DNA from 3 places in the Phyllobacterium sp. TAF24 genome. Region 2 is predicted to be linked to each of the others. Evidence: predicted binding sites of a transcription regulator. Region 2 holds the regulator's gene; each other region holds the start of a gene.
What was found. Region 2 encodes LexA, which represses DNA repair genes until DNA is damaged. Its sites were predicted from a motif close to TGTTCNNNNTGTGTTCNG; they were not measured.

Region 1: the regulator LexA is predicted to act here: its motif matches at 4,376-4,393, upstream of AB4Y96_RS00585 (2'-5' RNA ligase family protein).
Region 3: the regulator LexA is predicted to act here: its motif matches at 4,599-4,616, upstream of AB4Y96_RS00480 (PA0069 family radical SAM protein).

Annotation. Positions count from the first base shown of each region.
Region 1 is NZ_JBFRDN010000001.1:116,992-123,882, reverse strand. It holds gene AB4Y96_RS00625 (SDR family oxidoreductase) at 1-634, shown strand, start outside; gene AB4Y96_RS00620 (ArsR/SmtB family transcription factor) at 691-1,020, shown strand; gene AB4Y96_RS00615 (SRPBCC family protein) at 1,017-1,481, shown strand; gene AB4Y96_RS00610 (GFA family protein) at 1,518-1,931, shown strand; gene AB4Y96_RS00605 (VOC family protein) at 1,986-2,399, opposite strand; gene AB4Y96_RS00600 (MarR family winged helix-turn-helix transcriptional regulator) at 2,505-2,987, shown strand; gene AB4Y96_RS00595 (NAD(P)H-dependent oxidoreductase) at 3,007-3,621, opposite strand; gene AB4Y96_RS00590 (TetR/AcrR family transcriptional regulator) at 3,713-4,351, shown strand; gene AB4Y96_RS00585 (2'-5' RNA ligase family protein) at 4,481-5,071, shown strand; gene AB4Y96_RS00580 (PLP-dependent cysteine synthase family protein) at 5,082-6,008, opposite strand; gene AB4Y96_RS00575 (MarR family winged helix-turn-helix transcriptional regulator) at 6,120-6,590, shown strand; gene AB4Y96_RS00570 (SRPBCC family protein) at 6,587-6,891, opposite strand, start outside.
Region 2 is NZ_JBFRDN010000016.1:21,319-28,209, forward strand. It holds gene AB4Y96_RS14885 (tetratricopeptide repeat protein) at 79-1,311, opposite strand; gene lexA (transcriptional repressor LexA) at 1,648-2,367, shown strand; gene AB4Y96_RS14895 (ComEC/Rec2 family competence protein) at 2,361-4,829, opposite strand; gene gltX (glutamate--tRNA ligase) at 4,942-6,366, shown strand; gene gltA (citrate synthase) at 6,619-6,891, shown strand, end outside.
Region 3 is NZ_JBFRDN010000001.1:94,468-101,358, forward strand. It holds gene AB4Y96_RS00450 (S49 family peptidase) at 1-814, shown strand, start outside; gene AB4Y96_RS00455 (hypothetical protein) at 901-1,086, shown strand; gene AB4Y96_RS00460 (4-(cytidine 5'-diphospho)-2-C-methyl-D-erythritol kinase) at 1,091-1,969, shown strand; gene moaB (molybdenum cofactor biosynthesis protein B) at 1,972-2,514, shown strand; gene AB4Y96_RS00470 (MFS transporter) at 2,864-4,036, shown strand; gene AB4Y96_RS00475 (glycosyltransferase) at 4,038-4,544, opposite strand; gene AB4Y96_RS00480 (PA0069 family radical SAM protein) at 4,693-5,844, shown strand; gene AB4Y96_RS00485 (ribonuclease HII) at 5,983-6,642, shown strand.

The sequences.
Region 1 (6,891 bases), on a different contig from region 2:
CCGGCGTGCGATTGAAACACTTGGCTCAGTGCTTGAGGGCTCGGACCGACCCTTGGTCGTCACTTCAGGGTTGGCGATTCTGGCGCAGGGGCCTATCGGGACGGAAGAAGATATGCCGGTCCCACCGTCAACTGCCTATCCCCGCGCGTCGGAAGCAACGGCCATCGCGTTGGCGGCGCGCGGCGTGCACGCCTCAACTGTCCGTCTTCCTCCGTCGGTTCACGGCCGCGGCGATCATGCCTTCGTTCCGCATCTCATCAACCTTGCGCGTGAGACGGGCGTGTCTGCCTATGTGGGGGAGGGCCTCAATCGCTGGCCTGCGGTGCACCGGCTGGATGCTGCCTCTCTCTTCCGGCTTGCGTTTGAACGGGCTGCTATAGGGGAGCGGTATCACGCGGTGAGTGAAGAGGGGCTTTTGCTCAAGGATATTGCGACGCTGATTGGCCATCATTTGAACGTGCCCGTTGTGGCCAAATCCTCAGAAGAGGCCAAGGTTCACTTTGGCTGGTTTGCAAACTTCGCCGCGATGAATGCGCTCGCCTCAAGTGAACGCACCCAGGCGTTGCTGGGTTGGCAGCCGAAACAGCCGGACCTGTTCACGGACCTTGCCCATGCGGGTTATTTTGAGGCTTGAGAGCAAATAAATGAATTAGTATTGACTAATTGATTAGCGTGTACTAATTTGTTTTCATGATTGAAGCTGCCACCATCACGACTGTCATGCGCACACTCGCCGATCCGACAAGACGGGCGGTGTTTGAGCGGATCGTTAAATCCGATGAGATCAGTGTGGTTGAACTGACACGGGGAAGTGGCGTGACACAGGGCGCCATTTCCCAGCATCTCAAATCCCTGAAACATGCGGGTTTGGTGGCCGAGCGTCCTGAGGGCCGCAATGTCTATTATCGTGCCCAGCCCGAGGGATTGGAGCCGCTGGTCGACTGGATGAGCCATTACGGCGTCTTCTGGCGTGAGCGGTTTGCGGACCTTAGAACCTTGCTGAAGGAAATCGACCCATGAACCAAGCTGCAGTGAAGTCCGATACGCAGGCCATCGTCGTCGACGAAATCTTTCCACACGCCCCGGAGATGATCTGGAAAACACTGACATCGGGCGATTTGATCAGCCGGTGGTTGATGGAACCTGCGGGATTCGAGCCCGTAGCTGGCAATCAGTTCACGTTTCAGACGAAACCGGCAGGTGCATGGGACGGCACTATCCACTGCGAGGTGTTGGAAGTGGTGCCGAATGAGCGGCTTGCCTATGCGTGGAAGGGCGGTCATGCGGGCAATGACGGCTATGGCTCACAGCTGGAAACGGTGGTCACCTTCACCTTGTCCAAGGCAGAGACAGGCACGCGCCTGCGCCTTGTTCATTCCGGCTTCGTGCTGCCGAAGAACGACACGGCGCTCAAGAATATGAGTGAGGGCTGGAGAAAGATTCTCCCGCGCATCGGCACGATCGCCGATGAGCAGGACTGACGATCATATCAATCATATCAATTTGGGGAGAGGAATATGAGCAAATCCTATACCGGTGGTTGCGCCTGTGGCGCAATCCGTTACGAGATTTCAGGTGAACCAGCCGTTATGGTCGACTGTCAGTGCCGCCAGTGTCAGCACGACAGCGGCACCGGACATCAATCGCACCTGACCTTTGTAGCGGCACAAGTGAAGGTCGAAGGCGACGTATCGCAGTGGCAGACCGTCGGCGATGGCGGAACTGTGAAGCGGCGCGCCTTCTGTCCGACCTGCGGTTCATCTGTCTATATGACATTTCCTGATATGCCTGACGTGTTTATCGTCACGCCCGCAAGCCTCGATGATCCAAGCCGCTATAAACCGCAGCTGGTTTCCTGGACGGCAGCGGGATTTGCCTGGGATCATCTCGACCCGGCCGTGCCTAAATTCGACAGAATGCCTCCGGCTTGAATGAAAAAGGGCGCCCGGAAAGATCTGGACGCCCTTTTATATGCCAATGATTGATCAGGCCGTCTGGGGAAAGGCGGACATGTCCATCCACATGACCTCCCAGACGTTTCCATCAGGGTCTTCAACGCTGCGGCTGAACATGAAGCCATGGTCCTGCGCCGGATTGGGGTCGGCACGGCCGCCAGCAGCCGTCGTTTTCGCCAGCGTTGCATCCACCGCATCGCGCGTTTCGACACTAAGCGCGATCAGGGCCTGACTCTCGCGACGGGCATCGCCGATCGGGCGCTTGGTGAATTCACTGTAACGCTCATGGGTCAATAGCATGACCCCGATCACGTCCGACAGCATCACCGATGTCGAGCGTTCATCCGAGAATTGCGGGTTTACCTCACCGCCCAGCGCAACATAGAATGCCGTTGCCGCGGCCAGATCGCGCACGGGCAGGTTCACAAATATCATCTTGCTCATCACTTCCTCCTTTTGCGGGGGTTCCAATTGTGTTATTCCCCATGATTAAGTTAGTAGATAGAATGTATCTTAATGTCAAGATACTTTATGCCAAGAGGAATCCCGATGGATCGTGCCGATATGGCTGTCGAACAATGGGGTCGCGAGCGCCCGGATTTGCCCGCTTTACCCATGGAGGTTTTTGGCCGTCTGTCTGACGCGTCCGAGCGCGTGCTGCGCGATCATATGAATCCGCTTTTTGCGCAAGCGGGATTACAGCCCGGCGAGTTCGATGTGCTGGCTACCCTCCGGCGCTCCGGCGAGCCATATCTGCTCTCGCCGACCCGGCTTTATGAAGCGGCGATGATCTCATCAGGCGGCATGACCAATCGTCTTGATCGGCTGGAGCGTGCCGGATTTGTCGAACGTCGCCCCGATCCCAGCGACCGTCGCGGCAAACTGATTGCACTCACCGATGCCGGTAAACGCGTGATCGACGAGACGATTGGCCGTCATGTAGCAAATGAGGAGCGGATACTGTCGGCGCTGACACCCGATGAACAGCAGACGCTCAACACTTTGCTCCGCAAGCTGATCGCCGCGCTTTGATGGTGCGGCGGATCGTAAGCTATGCCGCCTTGTTTGCTTCAGCTTGCCCGCTTGCGTTGAAGAGATCGCGCCCGATATCTTTTGCCTTTGCGAGAAACGGCGCCGTATCACGGATCTCGGAATCAAACAGGATTTCTGACGTCACGACGCGAGCGCCGCAATAATCGAATATTCCATGGTCGATCTGCGTCTTCATGGCAGTCAGATAGTTGTGCCGCCTATACATCTCCTCATCGGCCCCACCAATGCCAATGAGATGGACTTTGAGGTGATGGAGCTTTTTTACCGAACCGGTATCCGGGCTGAAATCAAAAGCCCAGCCATTGGAAAATACGCGGTCGATCCATCCTTTGAGCAGACCCGGCATGGACCACCAATAAACGGGGAATACCAGCACCAGCGTATCGGCGCGGTCGATCCTTGCCTGTTCGGCGACAATATCGGCAGGCGGCGTTGCCTGTGTACGATGCACTGCAAGGTCGGCTGCCGAATATCTGGGATCAAAAGCTTCTGCTGAGAGATCGGCGATTTCAAAGGTGTGACTGGACAGAGACAGGCCTTCGGCAACCTGCGCAGCAATACTATGGCTGAGTGAGGTGGGCTCGGGGTGCGCAACAACGATGAGTGCATGCATGACGAAACTCCTGTAGAGGATTACAGATGGGTGGCTTACGCTATATACTTTTAGTAAGCTACTAAAGGTAAGTTACTTTTGGTATATAATCATGTCAAGCATCGAAGCAAGAGAAGACGATTCCAGCCCGCAGCCGCGTCGCCGGCTATCGAGGGAGGAGCGCCAGCGCCAGCTTCTGGATGTTGCGTGGCGGATCATCCGCGAGGAGGGGACGGAAGCCCTGACGCTCGGACGGCTTGCCGAGCAGTCTGATGTCACAAAACCTGTCGTTTATGACCATTTCGGCACACGGGCCGGGCTGCTCGCCGTACTCTATCGGGAATTCGATACCCGGCAGGCCACCACTATGGACGCCGCGCTTGCCACCAGCGGGCCGACCCTGAAAGAGAGAGCCGATGTCATTGCATCGTGTTATGTGGACTGTGTGCTGGTTCAGGGACGCGAGATCCCGGGCATTATCGCAGCGCTGGCCGGTTCGCCTGAACTGGAAAAAATGAAGCGCGAATATGAAACTGTCTTTATCGAAAAGTGCCGGGTGCTCCTCGTACCATTCGCCGCATCAGGCACAATTTCAACCGCCGGTCTTTGGGCGATGCTGGGTGCCGCCGAAGCCTTGTCAGATGCGGCGGCCACAGGTGAAATTACACCGGTAGAGGCGCAGGAAGAACTCTATGAAACAATTGTTGCGATGGTGCGCAGAGGCACGCGCGATGCAGCGGCGCCTCGCTGATTTTTTCGGAAATCCCTTGTATATTGTTCACTATTTGTTCTAGTGTGGCCGCTCGAAAAAGCAGGAGGCATGTTCGAGGGGTGTGCCGGGGCATGTCGGCGAACATGCCAGGGCATTTCGGGAGGTCACATGCAAGGCGAATTGAACTTGGGCGACAACTGGCCCAATAGACCAAAGCGGCCCAATTTACAGGAGCGGTTGTTCTTTGGCATCATGCCAAATGTCGATGTGGGCGATATTGTCGACGCCTGCCGGGCGGGCATTATCAACGATTTCCAACTGGTGCGAAGCAGTCTTATCGGGACAGAACGTTACCACATCTCTCTGCGTGCTTTGGGCGATTTTAAACGTCTGCCCAGCTCGATCGTCTTTGCAGCCAAGCGGGCAGGGGACGCGGTATCTGTGCCGCCCTTTGAGGTGACATTACCGTCTCTTAGAAGTTTTGAGGCAAAGGGACGGCGCAATCAACCGCTGGTGCTGATCGGCGAAGGAAATGGGCTCACACAGCTTTATACGGTGCTTGGCTCTTGCCTTATCCGCAATGGTCTGCCCGGCAGACTTGGTGAATTCACCCCGCATCTGACCTTGCTCTACAGCCCGAAGCTCATCGCTGAGCAGCCCATTGAGCCCATCCGCTTCACTGTCCGCGAGTTTGCGCTGATCCATAGCAAACGCGGGCTTTCTGAGTATGACATTCTAAAGCGGTGGACCTTGCATTGAGGCACTGCTTCTAGTGTTTGCTCAGATATTTCATTCCCGTATCGCACATAATGGTAATGATGGTTGCGCCGGGCGAGAGGTTCTCGGCCAGACGCAGCGCAGCAACGACATTGGCTCCCGTGGATGTTCCGGCAAAAAGACCCTCTTCACGCGCCAGTCGCAACGTCATGTCAGCGGCCTCTGACGTTGATACCTGCTCTATCCCGTCGGCTATATCACTCTGCCAAAGGGGAACAATATAGCCCGCGCCAATCCCATCAATTTTATGGGCTCCGGTTTTCCCGCCCGACAGGACGGGGGATTCTGCCGGTTCCACCGCAATAATTCTGGTCTGGTCATTGTGGCGGCGCAAGGCCTCGCCAATGCCGCGCAGCGATGCGGCGGTGCCGACACTTTGAACAAAGCCGTCAATCGGCCCGTTGGCCTGTGCGCAGATTTCCTCTGCCATGGCGTGGTAGGCGGTCAGCTGATCCCGGTTGTTCATCTGGTCTGTCCAGAAGCTGCCGGGGATTGCTTGCGCAATAATCCGCGCCGCTTCGATCATGTCACGGGTCAGCTTTTCCGTCATGCGGCCGCTTTCGCTGGCCAGAATTTGCAATCTGGCACCGAGGATTTTCATGTGATCCAGCTTTTCGCGGGCAAAGGCATCTGACGTAACGATGTGCAACGGATATCCCTTGACCGCGCAGACGAGGGACAGGGATACGCCGGTGCTGCCGCCTGTATATTCGACCACGCAGCCGTTTGCTGCAAGACGCCCGTCCGCCTCCGCCGCCTCGATCATGGCAAGCGCCATGCGGTCTTTCATGCTGCCGGTCGGGTTTTCACTCTCAAGTTTCAGCAGGATGCGCGAGCCGTTTGCCGGGACGATGTTCCGCAGCGCCAGCAATGATGTGTTGCCTATGCTGTGCAGGATATTCCGTTGTAAGTCGCTCATGCTGGCTGTGCTCCGCGATCAATCAACGCTGATCTGGCAGCGCAAATCTGTCTGTCGAAAGGGCAAATTTCGATTTCCATGTAGATACATATAATGTATATGCATATATCTATGAGCCTTGAGAAACAACCAAAAAAGACATTGCGATCCGATGCCCGCGCGCTGGTTGAAACATGTGCGGGGTGGAACAGCCGTCTTGCCGCGCGCCGCATCACCAATTTTCTCGATCATGAGATGGCCGGGCTTGGCCTGACTTCGGCGCAGATTGGTCTGATGGCACAGATCGCCAGCCTGCCGGATGATACGCTGGGCGTATTGGCGCAGAGGAGTGGGCTGGAACAATCAACCCTGTCGCGCAATCTGCGCAGGCTTGAGCGTGAGGGTTTGATTGAAATCACCATGGTGGAAACCGACCTGCGACGCCGGGCAGTGTGGCTCACCGAGACGGGCGCACGGCGTCTGGAAGCGGCTATTCCGGTCTGGCGTGAAGCGCAGTTCAGGCTTGCGGGGCTGCTCTCGGCGGATTTGGCCCGCCAGCTGGCGGACCAAACGGAGGTTCTATCTAAGCAAGAAAGGCTCTAAATCGTCTTCACATATTCCACGAGCTGGTCGAGCACCGTGCCCCAGCCATCGTAAAAGCCCATTTCCTCGTGCTTCTGCCGCGTTGCCTCATCCCGGTGAATTGCCATGGCGGTGTATTTGGTGCCGCCATTTCCATGTGGCTCCAGCAGAAGGATCGACGTCAGGAACGGTTCGGCTGACGGACGATAACCGGGCAGCAGGGCGTCGGTCCACACGAGCCGTTCATTCGGGACAATATCCAGATAACAGCCGTGAATGATGGATTGTTCGCCTTCGGGTGAGTTCATGACGGTGCGGAAAA
Region 2 (6,891 bases):
GAGCGATTCTGACGATAGGTGTTCTGCAGTTGATGGATAACATTCCCGAAATTGTCACTTCCACGACGAAACGAACCTTCATTTTCGCGCAGAATTTTTGGCATCGGCCTCCGCCAAAGCTCGTGTAGCGTCAACATAATCTTGAGCAGAGGCTTTCTGCCATAGTTCCTTGGCTTTGACCTCATCCTTAGCTAAACCGTCGCCTTGAAAATACATAAGACCAAGGTTGTATTGAGCCATTGCCAATCCCTGATCAGACGCTTTACGTAACCACACTTCGGCTTGCTCATTATCTTTTGGGATATCGACGCCAGTGATATATCTGAGTCCGAGTTCGGCTTGAGCTTGTGCGAGACCTTGGTCGGCGGCTTTTTTCAACCAGCTGAGCGCTAAAACATCGTCTTTGGTGACACCTTGGCCGGAAAAGTAATGTAGTGCGAGGTTGGCTTCGGACATCGCCAATCCTTGTTCGGCGGCCTTACGGTATAGTTCCACAGCTTTTTCATCGTCCTTAGCTATTCCGGTACCGCTTTCATATCTTCGCCCAAGCTCATTTTGTGCCACAGAGAGTCCTTGTGCTGCAGCTCGCGCGAACCATGCGACAGCTTGCACGTCGTCCTTTGGGAGACCCTTGCCACTCGTATATTGCTGGCCCAGATTAAACTCCGCCAGGGCCACTCCTTGATCAGCGGCTTTCCGGTACCATTTCACCGCATAGACTTCGTCTTGGGATACGCCGAGTCCTCGTGAATAATAAAGGCCGAGATTAAGTTGCGCGAAGGCATTTCCCCGATCCGCAGCTCTTTGAAACCATTTGACCGCCTGTACAAAGTCTTGCAGCGTGGCTCGACCTTCTTGATACATAATTCCCAGCTGAAATTGAGCTTCCGGAAGTCCTTGTTCAGCTGATTTTCGAAACAGGTCCAATGCTGTATGAATATCGGCTGATACACCGGATCCTTTGTTATAGAACAAGGCAAGATTATACTGAGCTCGGGCATCGCCAGCATCTGCGGCTTTTTTGTACCATTCAGCGGCCGATACAAAATTCTGTTCTGTCCCTAATCCGCGTTCATACAAGACACCGATTGTAAACTGAGCGTCAGTATCGCCATTCTTAGCCAGCGGTTGCAGTTTGAAAAAAGCCTTGTCGTAATTCCCGGCAGCGATATCGTTATTTGCACCCGCTAATCCACCTGCTACTGCTGGGGATGATATGGCAAGCACCAACCCTATCATCAGAGCTGAGCGTATGGATTGCATAAAGCTTCCAACTGACTGTCGCCAGATCACCGCAAGGTTTGATTTCATAATGTCCCCCGACACATAGGTCCGCCACATGTGTTCAATTTGGCAGACCCATCATATATAACTTGGCGACCTATCCAGCCAATACCAAATGCTGCGGTATAAACTTTGCTGATTCTAGGCTTTCAGTGCGGTGTTTGTTCACGGCAAACGTTATGCCCCACGGACACTGAAACGAACTGCTGAACAGATCATCAGCGCCAGAATGAAGCTAATTGCAAATTGTTGACCATCACGCCGAGCGTATGCAACGGAATATTAAGCACTTGTAGAACAATGCTGGAACAGATAGTGTTTGTTCTGGTTTTGTTTTTCCGATTCCCTGCTAAAGGATCGCCGATGCTCACGCGTAAACAACATGAACTTCTTCTCTTCATTCATGAGCGTCTGAAGGAGACGGGTATCCCGCCATCCTTCGACGAAATGAAGGATGCGCTGGATCTGGCTTCCAAATCCGGCATTCACCGGCTGATCACTGCGCTCGAAGAACGCGGCTTCATTCGCCGGCTTGCCAACAGGGCACGCGCGCTGGAAGTCCTGCGCCTGCCAGACTCCATTGCTCCGGGTCTCAACGCCCAGAGAAAGTTCGAGCCAAGCGTCATCGAGGGCAGTCTCGGGCGCAATGTTGCGCCGCCAAAGCCGCAGCCGCGTGCTTCCAACGACATGGATATGCCTGCCAATGTCAGCATTCCTGTCATGGGCCGGATTGCTGCCGGTGTGCCCATTTCCGCCATCCAGAACCAGACCCATATGCTGAGCCTTCCGCCGGATATGATCGGCAGTGGCGAGCATTATGCGCTTGAAGTTAAAGGCGACTCGATGATCGAAGCGGGTATTTTTGATGGCGATACCGTCGTTATCAAGCGCGGTGATACGGCCAACCCCGGTGAAATCATCGTGGCGCTTGTCGATGATGAAGAGGCAACGCTCAAGCGGTTCCGTCGCAAAGGAGCATCGATTGCCCTTGAAGCAGCGAATCCTGCCTATGAAACCCGGATTTTTGGACCGGATCGCGTGCAGGTACAGGGTAAACTCGTCGGACTCATCAGGCGTTACTGATCCGGATCGGCATCCCGTTCGCCGCTGTTCGGGATGCTCGCTTTTGTTTTTGGCTTATGTACACGTTCCGGCATGTTGCGTGCCGCTCGTGAGTGAACACGGTAAGTGTTCCATGGCCGATCTGGCGGTCCAATGGCATAGGTCAGGCTGGCTGAGATCAACCTTTGATCGAATGTTTGTTCGATCCTGGAAGCATTCATCGCTTCCCCATGCCCCTGTGTGACCGGCCCCTGTGTGACCGGGCCCAAGCGGATTTCCGCGGCGCCATTCAAAGCAAGATCGTGCAATGTGACCACCAATGTGCCGGGATTTGTGCACGCCGCATCCCTCCCCGCAAAGGCCAGCACGACAATATTTCCTTCACTGCAGGCTGCATTCTTTTGCGCCGGTTTATCCGTATAGGCGATGATGAGCCCGCCGGGTTCGCGCGCCGTACAAAGCTTGTCTGCGCATTCAAACATGCCGTTTGCAGCTTGTGCATTGGCCTTGACTGGTTTGATGATCTGCGCAAGCCCATAACCTTGCTGCCAGTTGTTCAGAATGAATGCGCCACCTTGCGACCGATTGATCATCAATGTTTCGCCATTACGCAGTCCCACCAGTCTGCCATCCTCCGATATGACAATATCCGGCGGTACGCTGCGCATCATGACGAGCGCGCCGATGGCCAATAGTGGCAGGCTGCACAGGCGCAGCCATGACGACAGGAACAGGAGGACAATCAATCCCGCACTCAGGAACAGCAGGCTCACTTGCGGCATTGGACCGAGATGGCCGCTGGGCGAAAGAGCCGCGACATGATTGGCAATAACAGTGAAGAGTTCAATCCCGCGCTCCATGACACGGAAGGGTAGCCAGTCCATATCGAAAGGCATGAGCAGCAACGCCAGAACGGCAAAGGGCATGACAAGGATGGATACCACAGGCAAGGCCAGCGCATTGCCGATCAAACCCAGTGGTGCCGTATTGTTGAAATGATAGACGGCAAAGATCGCACTGGCTGAACCGGCGACCAAAGACGTCATGGCGATGCCATTGATATGATCGATGATCTTGTCCGGCAATTGCAGAAGCAAACCATTGCGGCGTTTGCGTCGATTGTTCCGGGTTGCTTTGCGGGGTGACCACCAACCATAGAATGCGATCAGCGCCGCGGTGGCCGAATAAGACATCTGAAAACTTGGTCCCAGGATTTCATGTGGTGCGATGGCGATTGTAACGAGTGCCGCCAAGGCAACATTGCGCAATGAAAGCGCGGCGCGGTCCGCGATCATCGCAATAAGTATCACCGCCAGCATGACGAAGCTGCGCTGGGCGGCGACATCGAGACCAGAGAGTAGCAGATAAAATGCGCAGGCCAGCAGCGCGACAAAGGCTGAAAACTTCTTGATCGGATATCGTGCGGCGAATTCCGGGAAGAAGGCCAAGGAGGCACGCAAAGACCCCATGACGATGGCCGCAACAAGCGCCATATGGAACCCGGATATAGACAGGACATGCGACAAGCCGCTGAGCCGCATGGCATTGTTCGTCGCCTCACTGATGCCGTCACGCTGTCCGGTGATCTGCGATGCAGCAATTGCGCCCGGCTCGCCCTTGATCTGATGCTGAATATGGTTGGTGAGTTGCTGGCGCATGCCCGCCACCATCAGCAATATCTTGTCGGCGATCCCGGCAGGTTCCGTAAGCGATACAATTTCCGGCTTACCCAGAAAGAACCCGTTACCGCCGACACCATGGTAATAATTATGGAATGCGAAATCATAATTGCCCGGCCGTACAGGCCCCGATTGCGGACGCAGATGCACCAGACCTTGCAGGCTGGTGCCCGGCCCGGCATCGGCTGGCAATGAACGGGCTGATATAACAAGCCTTTCGGGCCTGTAGAGAAGCTGCGGGCGTTCGGTTGCAATGACATCCATAGTCAACCGCCAGCCGCCACGCTCGGGCCGACTGATGGCCACAATGCGGCCGGTCAAACGGGTGGTAATGCTTGAGCCAAGCATAGTTGTATCAAGGCGCATGGTTTCAAACTTGGCGCACAGCATGCCGGCGACGATGCACAGCACGATGGTCAGGCAGAGACTTACCAAGCGCCGGTTCACAGCCAGAAGTTTTAGCCCTGACAATGCGGTCAATCCAAAGAGAATGGCACTCAGTCTGGGTTCTGTTGGCAGGCTGAAATAGAGAACAGCGCCGCCACCGGCAAAGACAGGTACAAACAGAAAGAAATTGCCCCGATCATATTCCCGGCTGAATGCAAGAAGAACGCGCGATGGTATTTTCCGAACCCAATGCCATCCGGCAGCCACAGCGCGGCGTATCTTTGCAACAAGATTGCCCCGCTCGGGAAAATCAGGCTCGTCTTGGGGTATTTGAGTCGCAAAATCGGGCTCATCGACCGCTGGGCGATCAAAAAAGTGCCGTTCACTCGTTTGTGTACTGGTGACAGGGCGCCGCATTTGCCTCCAAATCTGCCAATGCCCTTGCACAGCAGCGCTCCTATGCTACATCAACGCCAGATCAAATCGATTGGATGTTAGGCTAATAGCCAAAGCCTCCGCTGGAGTACTTATGTCATCACCCGTTGTTACCCGTTTTGCACCCTCCCCGACCGGTTACCTCCATATTGGTGGTGCCCGCACGGCCCTGTTTAACTGGCTCTATGCCAAGCATACGGGCGGCAAGATGCTGCTGCGCATCGAGGATACGGATCGCGAACGCTCATCGGAAGCGGCGGTGACAGCTATTCTCGATGGCCTGAAGTGGCTCGGTCTCGAATGGGATGGCGATGCGATCTCGCAATATGAGCGTGCGCCGCGCCACCGCGAAGTCGCCGAAGAGCTGGTTGCCAAGGGCAAAGCCTATTATTGCTATGCTTCACAGGCCGAGCTTGAGGAAATGCGTGAGAAAGCCCGCGCCGAGGGCCGTCCGCCCCGCTATGATGGCCGCTGGCGCGATCGCGACCCAAAGGAAGCCCCTGAAGGCGTCAAGCCGGTTATCCGCATCAAGGCGCCGCAAGAGGGCGAAACCCTTGTGCGCGACCTCGTACAGGGTGATGTGCGCTTTCCCAACAAGGATCTCGATGATTTCATCATCCTGCGCTCCGATGGCAATCCGACCTATATGCATGCGGTTGTGGTTGATGATCATGACATGGGCGTCACCCACATTATCCGTGGTGACGATCACCTGACCAATGCCGCACGTCAGACGGTTATTTATGATGCCATGGGCTGGGATGTGCCTGTGATGGGCCATATTCCACTGATCCATGGTGCGGATGGTGCAAAGCTGTCCAAGCGTCACGGGGCGCTCGGCGTCGAGGCCTATCGTGCGATGGGCTACCTGCCTGCCGCCTTGCGCAACTATCTCGTGCGTCTTGGCTGGAGCCATGGCGATGATGAAATCATGTCTGACGCCCAGATGATCGAATGGTTCGAAATCTCCGATATCAATCGCGGTGCTTCGCGTTTCGACTTCCAGAAGCTGGAAGCGATCAACGGTCACTATATGCGTTTCTCCGATGATGCCGATCTGGTGAAGGCCATGGTCGACATTCTGCCTGAGATCGAAGGCGGCGCGGAGATTTTGGCGCGGCTGAATGATCGCACAAGACAGCAACTGCTGGCAGCAATGCCCGGCCTGAAGGAACGCGCCAAGACACTCGTGGAACTGGCGGACAGTGCAAAATATCTTTTTGCGCAGCGCCCGCTTGGTCTGGACGAAAAAGCGGCTGGCCTGCTCAATGACGAGGGCCGAAGCGTACTATCGGGCGTTTTTCCGGCACTTTCCGGGGTTAATGACTGGACTGCCGAGGCTCTGGATGCTGCAGTGCGTGTTCATGCGGAAAATACCGGCCTGAAACTTGGAAAAATCGCCCAGCCGCTGCGTGCCGCATTGACCGGAAGAGCAACATCTCCCGGTGTTTTTGACGTTTTGGCGGTGCTCGGCCGTGAAGAGTCATTGGGCCGTATTGAAGACCAGATAAAAGGTTAATCCATAGCCCCGACGGTGCATTTTTTGCATTGCAACATTGCGCCGTTCGGGTACGGTGACGTGCCTGAGACAATCAGGAGAAATACCTCGTAAAGAGGGTCAGTGCTTTGGGCCAGTGTGAAGCATACTGGAATTTGAAGTAACTCGTGTCCTTTCGTTTCCGAAGCTCAACGAGAGCCTATTGCTCAAGCAGCGGGTTTTGGAATTGGTACACGGGATGTCAGCGGGAGCTGAAGCAAGAAAGGAACGGCAATGTCTGAGAATAGCGTCAACATCGATCTGAATGGTCACGAGTTTGCGTTACCGATAAAACAAGGCACCATCGGACCTGATGTCGTGGACATTGGAACACTCTACAAGAACACCGGTGCGTTCACTTACGATCCGGGTTTTACATCCACAGCCTCCTGCGAGTCGCAGATCACCTATATTGACGGTGATGAAGGCATTTTGCTGCATCGCGGCTATCCAATCGAACAACTCGCTGAAAAAGGTGATTTTCTCGAAACCTGCTATCTGCTGCTT
Region 3 (6,891 bases), on a different contig from region 2:
CGATTATGTGGAGATACCGGTGGTTCGCCTGCATGGCGCCATCATGTCTGGTGGTGGTCAATTCAGGCAAAGCCTTTCTCTGGACAGCGCCGCAGCCGTGCTTGAAAAGGCGTTTGAGGACAAGGATTCGCCTGCCGTGGCGATTTCAGTCAATTCGCCAGGTGGTTCGCCCGTGCAGTCGCGGCTGATCTACCGGCGTATCCGCGATCTGGCCGCCGAAAAGAACAAGAAGGTCTATGTCTTCGTTGAGGATGTGGCAGCTTCCGGCGGCTATATGATTGCTGTTGCCGGTGACGAAATCATTGCCGATCCCTCTTCCATCGTCGGCTCGATCGGCGTGGTCTCCGCAAGTTTCGGTTTCACCGAACTCATGAAGAAAATCGGCGTGGAGCGGCGCGTCTATACCGCAGGTAAGAACAAGGCGACGCTCGATCCCTTCAAGCCGGAGAACAAGGCGGATATCGACCATGTCAAAGCGTTGCAGCTGGAAATCCACGAGACCTTCATCAATCTCGTCAAGGACCGGCGCGGCGACAAGCTGAGCGACAGTCCGGATCTTTTCACCGGACAGTTCTGGACCGGCGTGCGCGGCGTTGAGCTTGGTCTGGTCGATGGTCTCGGTGATATGCGCTCCTACCTTCAGTCGCAATATGGCCCCAAAACCAAGCTAAAGCTGATCTCGCAACCGCGTGGCCTGTTTGGCCGCCGAATTCCTTCGACAAGCGTGCAGATCGCCGGAATTGGCACCGGTTTGGCCAATGGGCTGGTGGATGCCGCCGAAGAACGGGCGCTGTGGGCGCGTTTTGGTTTGTAAATCGACACAGGATTTTTTGGCAAGGCCAAAACTCCGTGCTATTGATATGAGCGAGGAATGATACCGGTAGTTGAGGGTTACAGACGATGCCACAATTGATCTTTTTTGCTCTTGTCGGCGCCGCCGCCTATTACGGCTATCGTTCGTTCAAGAAGGAAGCACAGCGCGTGTCGCAACGCGTGCGCGAGGCTGAGAAAGAGGCGCAGAACCGCGCGCAGGGAACATTGGTTCAGGACCCCGAGACCGGTGAATATCGCCTGCGCAAAGATTGATGCGATGCTCGCCAGTTTTGACCACACAATCAGCCTGATCGCTCCGGCCAAGATCAATCTTGCACTGCATGTAACCGGCAGACGCGATGATGGCTACCATCTGCTTGATAGCCTCGTGGTCTTCGCCCGCTTCGGCGACAGGCTTGATGTAACAAAAGCAGTGGTGGATTCCTTCACCATATCCGGCCCTTACGGTGCTGATCTTCCCGGCGATGAAAGCAACCTTGTGCTCAAGGCGCGTGATGCACTGCGCCGCCATTATCCTGAAAAGGCAACGCCCGTTGCCATTCATCTGGAAAAATATCTTCCCATCGCATCCGGCATCGGCGGCGGCTCCAGCGACGCAGCCGCAGCCTTGCGCGCGCTGACCACTCTTTGGGGCATCGAGGCCAGCCTGATCGAATTGGCTGCGCTCGGCCTGCCGCTGGGTGCTGATGTCCCTATGTGCCTGCATGGTGAGGCGCTGATCGCGCGCGGCATTGGCGAAGATATCGAGCGGATCGCCGCCTTTCCGCGCCTCCCGATGGTTCTCGTCAATAATGGCGTGACGGTTTCAACACCGCAGGTTTTTTCTGCGCTTGGCCGCCGCGACAATCCTCCCCTTCCCGCCCTGCCTTTACGGATGGGTCCGGGCGATGTCTGCACCTATCTCGCGCAAACCGATAATCATCTTTTCGCAGCAACGCAAAAGCTGGCTCCGTCGATCAATGACAGCATGCAGGCATTGATCGAAACCAACCCGCTGCTTGCGCGCATGTCCGGTTCGGGCGGCACCTGTTTTGCCATCTATGCCGATGATGAAATGGCTGAAGCGGCGGCAACCCGGCTGCACAAAACCCAGCCCGATTGGTTTGTTGTCGCCACCAGCACGGAAGGGAACTGATCTTGACCCGCATTGACGAGACACGCCCCTTTGTCCCTGTCGGCATTGCCGTTTTAACCGTTTCCGATACCCGCACACTGGATGATGATAAATCCGGCAATACGCTGGTGGATCGCATCACGGCCGCCGGTCATCGTCTTGCGGACCGCGCCATCGTCACCGATGATCGCGACAGGATACGCGATAAAGTGCTGGCATGGTCGAAGAACCCTGAGGTGGATGTGGTCATCACCACGGGTGGCACCGGTTTCACCGGCCGGGATGTAACGCCCGAAGCACTGGAACCAATCTTCGAGAAGCGCATGGACGGCTTTTCCGAAGTGTTCCACCGCATCTCCTACGACAAAATAGGCACATCGACGATTCAATCGCGGGCAACCGGCGGCGTGGTGAATGCCACTTTCGTATTCGTGCTGCCCGGCTCACCCGGCGCCTGCAAGGATGCCTGGGACAATATTCTTCAATTTCAGCTCGACTACCGCCACATGCCCTGCAATTTCGTCGAGATCATGCCGCGACTGGATGAGCATCTGAAACGCAGCTGACGAACGCACTATCGGAATTATCAGCGACTTGGCTTGCTGCTGCAACTTGCAAGGCGCCGCGCATTACACTTTATGTTATGTTGTTACATTTATTATTGACATGCCCATGTTTTTTGCGAAATTGGAACAACAGACCCAACCACTTTTTCGAAATAAATTTAATTTAGCGAGTCCTACTAAAAGCTGTTCCACCAATTACTCGTTTTCTATTTTCACGGGCGTCGCTCTTCGAATGCACGCCTCGTTTTAACACTGGGCAGGCAGCGAATGTTCGCGGTTTGCTACCGAATTTGCTGCGTGCTCGAATGTATGGCGCAAGGGCTAAATTGCGCCCGGTTCACGGATAAATATGCTGAAACTCTGGAAAATTGAACCAGATGGCCGACCGGTATTCGTCCTCTGCCTTTTGTTCTTCTTGGGGATGTGGGTGTCCAAGACGGTTCATCCCCTCTGGTTTGAACAAAACAATGCCCTGCCCTTGTTTGGTCTTTCCTACAGCGTGATGGCCATAGCCGGGACCACATCGTTTCTTCTGGGTCCGGCTGCCACGCGATTGGGACTGCGCCATTCCATGCTCTTGGGCTGCGGTCTTTATACGCTGGGTCTCCTGCTGCGTGCTTTTCCCTTTCCCGCGCCCGCGATCCTATCCGGTCTGTTAGCCGGAATTGGCGCATCTCTCGCGCTTTTGTGTATCCGTTTGTGGGTTTTCGATTGGTCCGGCGAAAGCGAACGGGCGAGAATATTGAGCTACACCACCCTGTCAGGGCACTTGGTCCGGGGCGTTGGTATTCTGGCAATTGGCGGTGCAATAGGTGCGCTTGGCGGCCAGCAGGTTCTTGTTGTCGTGTTGTGTTGTGCAGCCGCGCTGCCTTTTGCCGGGGCGGTTTTTGTTGCGCGGCACTTGCCTTCGACGAGGCCCGTATCACACCGGAAAGAAAAAACAACGCTGACATCCAACCAGCGCACGATAGCCTATGTCCTCGTTTTGAACGCGCTTTTCACCGGGCTTTTGTCGAGTTTCATCCTGCCATACCTCCCCGTTCTGATCACACGGCTGGGCTTTCAATCTGGCACTGCAATCATGCTGGTTGGCCTCGTCAGTATCTCCGTCGTGCTTTCGCAGCCTGTCGTAAACAGGCTGATCGAGACACGAGGTGCTTTCGCGACATATCTGATTTCATTCGCAGCGTGCGCGGTCACGGTCGTGTGTCTGGATATGCCGCATTCCATCGCGCTTTTAGCATTCGTGCTCATGGCGTTTGGAATAACATCCAATGCGCGCTACCTGAGTGAAAAAAACATTGAGATGAGCGCTATCCATCGCGATCACGCGGCGGCCGTTATGGGTTGGCTGCAAAGCGCTTTTCTGTTGGGAGATTCCCTGGGTGGCGGTCTTGCCGGCATCGCATGGGTCAGCAAACAGCCGGAAGCTTTTCTGGGCTGGGTAGCGCTGGGCCTGGTTTTAACTGGTTTGCTCTTTTCAGCAACGATATCCATGCTGCGGCTTGAACGATCCCAATAAGCTATTTCAGCGCACCGGGGATGATTTCCGCCCGCAGCCGCTTCATGGCGAGACCGCGCGCCAGATCGACTGCACTCTTGCCCGGTGCTGACAAAGCCATAGCCTGACGTTTCGAAATCAGCAGACCATCGGCCAGCGGATTACCCGGCGAGAAAACGCGGGCGAAGAATGGCCGCCGATGTGCGTGCGAGCGGGTGAAACAGGCCGGACCCTGCATGCGTTCCACATGGGTGGCGACCGCCTCGATCCAGCCGTCAATCAGCCTTGCGCCCGGCTCAATGAACAGAATCCAGTCGCTGCGCGCGCGTCGCAGGCCGTCGATCAATGTCTGGTCCTGCAGGAAAATACACCCAGCCGCATCGGCCACCCGGTGCGTCTGATCCGTCGATCCCTGATCAATCACGATCACGTCGCTCAATACGCCTTCAACGGCTCCGCCCACCAGTCCGCCGAGGGTTCTGGCCAAGGGTTCATCGGCATTTCGTGTTTCAATCAGGACTGAGATCATTCATTTCAGTTATAGTATTATTATTGAAATTTCTATCCTACTTTTTTAGTAGATTGTTCTTGCTTTGTTCTCATAATTTGCTAGGAATACATTCATGTTGCGACGGTGTGAGCGACTCACAATCGCTCCGGTCTCAAGGAGAATGTCAATGAACATCATGGTGCAGGCCGATAAGGCCGCCTTCGGGCAAGGCCGGGCCGAACATGCCAATGTGCTGGTCGAGGAAGCCGGACTGCGGATCGATCATGAGCGGCGGCGCGGACGTGGCGCTGGCATGAATCCATCCGGGCGGTTCGAACCGGAAAGCCGTCATGTCTTTGATGATGGCTGGGAGACCATTGAGGATTTGCCGCCGTTCAAAACAGAAGTGCAGATCGAGAAGCCGCGCACCATCATCACGCGCAATGATTCTCCCGACGTGGGTTTCGATCGCTCAATCAATCCCTATCGCGGGTGTGAGCATGGCTGCGTCTATTGCTTTGCAAGGCCCACCCACAGCTATATGGGCATGTCTCCCGGCCTCGATTTTGAATCAAAGCTATTTGCCAAGCCCGATGCGGCCAAGATGCTGGATCGTGAACTGTCAAAGCCCGGCTATTCGGCCAAAACCATTGCCATTGGCACCAATACGGACCCCTACCAGCCGATTGAAAAGAAATGGCGCATCATGCGCGAGATTCTACAGGTGCTGGAAGAACATCAGCATCCGGTTGGAATCGTCACAAAGTCGGCCCTGATCATGCGGGATATCGATATTCTGTCGCGCATGGCGGAAAAAGGACTGGCAAAGGTTTTTCTGTCGGTTACATCGCTTGACGGCAAGCTTGCACGGACCATGGAGCCGCGAGCATCGACGCCGACACGGCGATTGCAGGCACTGCGCGCGCTCTCCGATGCGGGTGTTCCCACGGGTTCACTGGTGGCGCCCATCATTCCTGGCCTGAATGATCATGAGATCGAGCGCATTCTCGACAGTGTGTATGCCACCGGCGCACGCGAAGCAGGATATGTATTGTTGCGCCTGCCGCTGGAAGTCAGCCCGATCTTCAAGGAATGGCTCCTGCGCAACTATCCGGATCGCTACCGCCATGTGCTGTCGCTCATACGCTCCATGCGCGGCGGCAAGGACTACGATGCGGAATGGGGCAAGCGCATGCGCGGTGAAGGCCCCTATGCCTGGCAGATTGGGCGCCGGTTTGAGATTGCTGCCAAGCGGCTCGGTCTCAATCTGGCCAAGCGCCGCCTGCGCACGGATCTGTTCGTGCCCACAGCCGGAAGCGAACAATTGTCGCTGTTTTAAGCATTCAATCGGGCAATTTTTCCCGGTTCCAAAACTCCGTCAGGCGACCCCCATCCCCCTGACGGAAGCCCTGATGCCCTACCCCATCAGCATCAGGGCCTTGCAGAGAATCAGAACGAATGCGAGTCTCGCCGCAACATGGCTCGATCACGTTCTGATTCTCTGCTTCTTCCTCTCGACCTTGGCAAACCGGATTTTGCCACGGAGCGCAGGCTTTTGCGCGATGGTGCGCCCTTTGTCGTCGGCATTGACGAGGCAGGTCGGGGTCCGCTGGCTGGACCGGTTGTTGCAGCGGCAGTCATTCTCGACCCCAAAAGAATTCCTGATGGCCTTGATGATTCCAAGCGCCTGAGCGCCAGGAAGCGCGAAGAGCTGTTCGACATTATTCTGAACACCGCCCTTGCATCCGGTATTGCCAGTGTCGCCGCGCCGTCCATCGACGCTACCGATATTCTGAAAGCCGCGCTGGAGGCCATGCGCCGCGCCACCTGCGGCCTGTCGATTCTGCCCGGCCATGCGCTGATTGACGGGCGCGACGTGCCCCGTGGCCTTCCCTGCCCCGGCACGGCCATGATCAAGGGCGACCAGCGCTCCGTATCCATCGCTGCCGCCTCGATCCTCGCCAAGGTCAGCCGCGACCGCATGATGGCACAGGCGGGCCGCTGCTATCCGCTCTATGGGCTTGAAACCCATGCGGGCTATGGCACGGAGTTTCATCGGAATGCCATGGAAACCCATGGCCCGGTGATTGGCCTGCACCGTTTCAGTTTTGCCCCGCTGAAAAACCGCGAAGTTTAGGTTTTTACTGTTATTGGGCGGATGCTTGGTGCAATGCAAGTTACCAGCGTTGCAGAATAAGGCGCCATGCAACCCACCTAAGCCCCTCATCCTGAGCCTGTCGAAGGGCGAACCATGCACAACGCAACGGCGGTGCTCACCCCCCTCTGCCCTGTCGGGCATCTCCCCCACAAGGGGGGAGATCAGCTGTCAATACGGCCTTCGCACAATCTGAAACTGTTCCGGTTGTGAAAAGGCGTTGATGTCAAT